Regions from separate parts of the Pseudoalteromonas sp. CH_XMU1449-3 genome, predicted to be linked through region 1. Evidence: predicted binding sites of a transcription regulator. Region 1 holds the regulator's gene; the other holds the start of a gene.
The links. The regulator LexA, encoded in region 1, represses DNA repair genes until DNA is damaged. The targets are predictions, from matches to a motif close to TACTGTATNNNNATACAGTA.

Region 1 (2,205 bases):
AGGCTTTGAATCAGGTAATTCGCCTAAATGCTTTAACCAACCCCTGCATGCCGATACCTTGTTACGTATCTCTGCAATTGGCGCAGGGATTGAAATTACTATTTATCCTGTTGAAAAATAGCCAGAATTTATCGCTCTACAACAGCTGCGGTCATTCTTGATACGCAGCAAAGCTCTCCTGCGGCATTGGTAATTTTAATATCCCAAACAGAAGTTCGCTTACCTAAATGCAGCGGTCTCGCAGTTGCTGTTAACGTTCCTTTGCGTGACGCTTTCATGTGGTTGGCATTAATTTCTTGGCCAACAGCATAAAACTTATTGAAATCAACCACGAAATTGGCTGCATAGCTTGCCACTGTCTCTGCTAATACAACGTTTGCTCCGCCATGGACCATGCCCATAGGGTTATGATGCTCAGGAATAGCAGGCATGGTTGCCATTAAATAATCATCGCCAATTTCAGTTACCTCAATGCCCATAGTTTTCATTAAAGTGCCTTGCCCGGTAATCCCTTGTTCCAGCTCTTTACATTGCTCTAATGTGATTGGGTGGTGCCAAATGCTCATTGTGTTTCCTTAGCCTGCTAATTAAAGCTAATACCTTATGGCATCTTTCGGTGTGGTTCAATGTTAGTTTTGTAGCAATATGATGGGTTTAATTTAAATTTGCGATTTTCAAATAACTGTATATACTCACAGTTAAATGTACTGTATGGAAAACCAGTTGTATGCGCCCATTAACTAAACGCCAATCGCAAATTTTAGAACTAATTAAAGTCTTTATTAAAGATACAGGCATGCCACCTACGCGTGCTGAAATAGCTCAAACATTAGGTTTTAAAAGTGCCAACGCTGCTGAAGAACACCTAAAAGCACTGGCAAAAAAAGGCATGATCAAAATGAAGCCTGGGGCGAGTCGCGGTATTCAGTTAATTGAAGAAGATGAGCCAGAGCAACTAGGATTACCTTTAATTGGCCGTGTTGCAGCTGGTGAACCTATTTTGGCTCAAGAGCATGTTGAAAGTCACTGCCAAGTTGATCCTTCATTATTTAAACCTGCTGCCGATTTCTTACTGCGTGTAAATGGTATGAGTATGAAAGACATTGGTATTATGGATGGCGATTTGCTTGCAGTACACAGAACACAAGTTGCTGAAAACGGGCAAGTAGTTGTAGCTCGAGTCGATGAAGATGTAACAGTTAAGCGTCTAGAAAAAGCGGGTCGCAAAGTACTTTTACACGCTGAGAACGAAGAATTTTCGCCTATTGAGGTTGATCTTGAGCATGAGTCGTTCAACATCGAGGGGTTAGCGGTAGGTGTTATTCGTAACGCTGACTGGATGTAAGCGTTCCCAATTTGGTGCATTAAATTGACTCAATTTGGTGCGCCGCTAAAATTTTACTACTTAATTAGGATTTGTGAATCCTTACTCTTCATTTAAAGCCTTATATGGCGCAGTTTTCCTCTCTTTTTATATTTCGTTCTTACTCCTAAACATTAAATAACGCGCTGATTATAGTTGTTATTTCTGTACCAAAATAAACATTTATTATCATTAAAACTTGCTTATTGGTCATTTTTTAACTAATTGGTTAATACACTGTATTAACACCTAATTAATAAAAAGACACAAAAATGTGCGAGGTGTTAGTCAAGGGGTCGGTATCATAAGTGGGTCAAAATGATACGTAGTCGCTCTGAACAATAAGAAAAACGAATGGGCACCTTGTTGTATCGCCTTTTCGCTTTGCGTCTTGCAATAGCATCTAAAGGAGCCGTCACATGGGTAAACTGCGTTACGCCTTGTGGCTTATATTGTTTGCACTTCCTGAGCTTGCATTGGCAAATAGCCAATACAATATGCGTAAAGGGGTGACCGATATAAGTAATAATGTTTATGAGTTACACATGACGATATTTATTATCTGCTGTGTAATCGGCATCATCGTATTTGCGGTGATGTTTTGGGCTTTAATACACCACCGTAAATCCAAAGGGGCCAAGCCTGCCCAATTTCATGAAAGTACAAAAGTTGAAATACTTTGGACTGCCATTCCATTTGTCATCTTAATCGCCATGGCTGTGCCTGCCACAAAAACCTTAATTGCCATGGAAGATGCCTCTAAAGCCGATATCACCATTAAAGTGACTGGCTCACAATGGAAGTGGCATTACGAGTACATGGGCGAAGACATTGCTTATTAC
Region 2 (2,205 bases), on a different contig from region 1:
CATTGATACTCCAGAAATACGTGGTAAATGTAAAAAAGAAAAAGATTTAGCCCGACGAGCAAAAAAGGTTACGGTTGAAATGTTACGTTCAGGTAAAGTTATTGAGCTTCGCAACACAAAACGAGGGAAATATTTCAGAATAGTCGCTGACGTATTTGTAGATGACAAAAAACTTTCAGATACATTAATTGCCTCGGACTTAGCAGTTTCTTACGATGGTGGTACAAAAGCTAAAGACTGGTGCCTTTAGCATTGTCTACACCTTAAAAATACTAGTGTTATTGCTTATCTTCAAAGTAGATTGCTTTCTCTAGAAACTTATTTGTACATTCTGCTTTGTTGGTGAATGGATAGGTATCCGCTTTACTGCTGTGAACGGATACGGTTACCCGTGTCATTTTTTCAATATCTTTACTGAACGTATCTGTCTTATTTGTTCTGGTAAAAGATCTGTGTTCAAAATATCTGCTTATACTTAGATAGTTAGATTCTGAGTCAATAAAGCTAAAACCTAAACTATTTTTTATAGAAGTTAAAACTTTTCGGCAAATTTCTTTAGCCCCATGTTCATTTATGACTTCATAAGACGGGTAAACCACCATTCTAAGTTCTAACTCGTTTCGGTCCCAATCATAATCAACATTAAACCTGTTCTCTACAACAGGTTTTAAAGCTTTGTAATTTACAGTTGAAAATTTATTCTCAATTTTAAACATGCCCCATTCCAGCATTGAGGGTGAGTCATTTATCAGCTGTCTAGCTGTTTTATCTGGTTCGGCTTTTAATGGCAAGCAAAAAAGTAGTAAAAAAGGCAGTAATTTGTTTTTCATTTAAATTCCATTTAATCAATCTGATCTTTCATATTCTATACACTCCATTAAAAAAGTAAATTCGGAGAGAAAAATGTAGTGAATACTGTTTTTATATACAGTACTATTGGTATGTTAACTCTCACACTATAAATGTAGGAAGCCCCAATTATGCTCATAGAAAATGTAATTATCGGCCTCGACGTTAAGGCATTAGAAAAGAACCTCGACCAATGCTTGCTGAGTAATTCAACATTTATCGGTCAAGCAAGTGGTAGAAGTATGGAGGGGGTTGGTATATTTGACGGCGACCTACTACTGATAGATAGGGCGAATAAGGTTAACCACTACGATATTATTGTAGCGTGCTACAATGGTCTATTCATTTGCAAGATAGCTGATCTTAAGAACAATCAACTGCTCTCTGCTAGCCCAGACTACAAGCCTGTAAAGATTAGATCGAGTGATGAGTATTGTGTAGAAGGAGTTGTCAGACAGTCTATTAGGATGCACAGACCCAGTGTAATGCTGGGATAACTCAAAAGTTTCCCCCCCAGACAGACAAAAGCTACCTTTGAGTCGTGTGTTAGCTTATTTATAGCAGGATGTGTAATAATTTAGGTTCAATTAGATGCTTTTGTAACCTCGTCAAGGTAAGCTTTCACTTCATCGGGATTTATCGCAATATCGATGACTTTGGTGGAACTCGACGATACAAGTCTAAGTTTAATATCCTCGGTTTGGGCTGCCCAATCCTTCAGCACACTACTGTCTAGTGTAATAACTACATCTTCGTAGTGAGCGCAACCAAATTCACTGCAATAGACATCACTTGATGCTTCTCTGGCTGGGACATTTTTAATGTTACCTTTGAAAATAAATCTTGCTTCATCCCAATACATCCAATCCGCACTATTTACGATAAAGTAAACTTGGTGCGTTATTTTTTGAGAGCTTTTATCAATAAAGCCTCTAAGGAAATAATCATAAGGGTTAACTATGCCCATAAATGGTCTTTCAAAGTTGAATGTAGATATTTCTATTTTATTAGCTAACTTATCTGCACCCCCTCTAATTTCTACAGTACCAGAGTTGCTAGCGCACCCAGTTATTAGAAAAAATAAAAATGTAAAATATATTCGAAAATTTAAATTCATAAGTAATTTTATCCTTAAAACAAAACACAAAAAGTATGGCTTAAATACTGAGTTTGATTAGCAACGCTATTAAAAAAAGTGAGTTTAAGACACTTCGAATGCCCCTTGATACTCTAAAAAAGGTCCGTTGTTTAGAAGTCCGAACACTGCATAGTCAAGAGCCGTAGCATGCCTTGGCTGAATACCAATAAGGCAAAGCTCTTGCTCAACTAGCTCGTCTAATACTCCATCTCCATTAA

Region 2: a site for LexA is predicted at 914-933, ahead of WA256_RS05360 (LexA family protein). Genes of this name have one in related genera too.

What each region holds. Positions count from the first base shown of each region.
Region 1 is NZ_JAYMDY010000006.1:151,352-153,556, forward strand. It holds gene WA256_RS09650 (hypothetical protein) at 1-121, shown strand, start outside; gene WA256_RS09655 (PaaI family thioesterase) at 129-566, opposite strand; gene lexA (transcriptional repressor LexA) at 728-1,345, shown strand; gene coxB (cytochrome c oxidase subunit II) at 1,783-2,205, shown strand, end outside.
Region 2 is NZ_JAYMDY010000003.1:96,493-98,697, forward strand. It holds gene WA256_RS05350 (thermonuclease family protein) at 1-250, shown strand, start outside; gene WA256_RS05355 (hypothetical protein) at 279-830, opposite strand; gene WA256_RS05360 (LexA family protein) at 981-1,346, shown strand; gene WA256_RS05365 (hypothetical protein) at 1,433-1,966, opposite strand; gene WA256_RS05370 (hypothetical protein) at 2,051-2,205, opposite strand, start outside.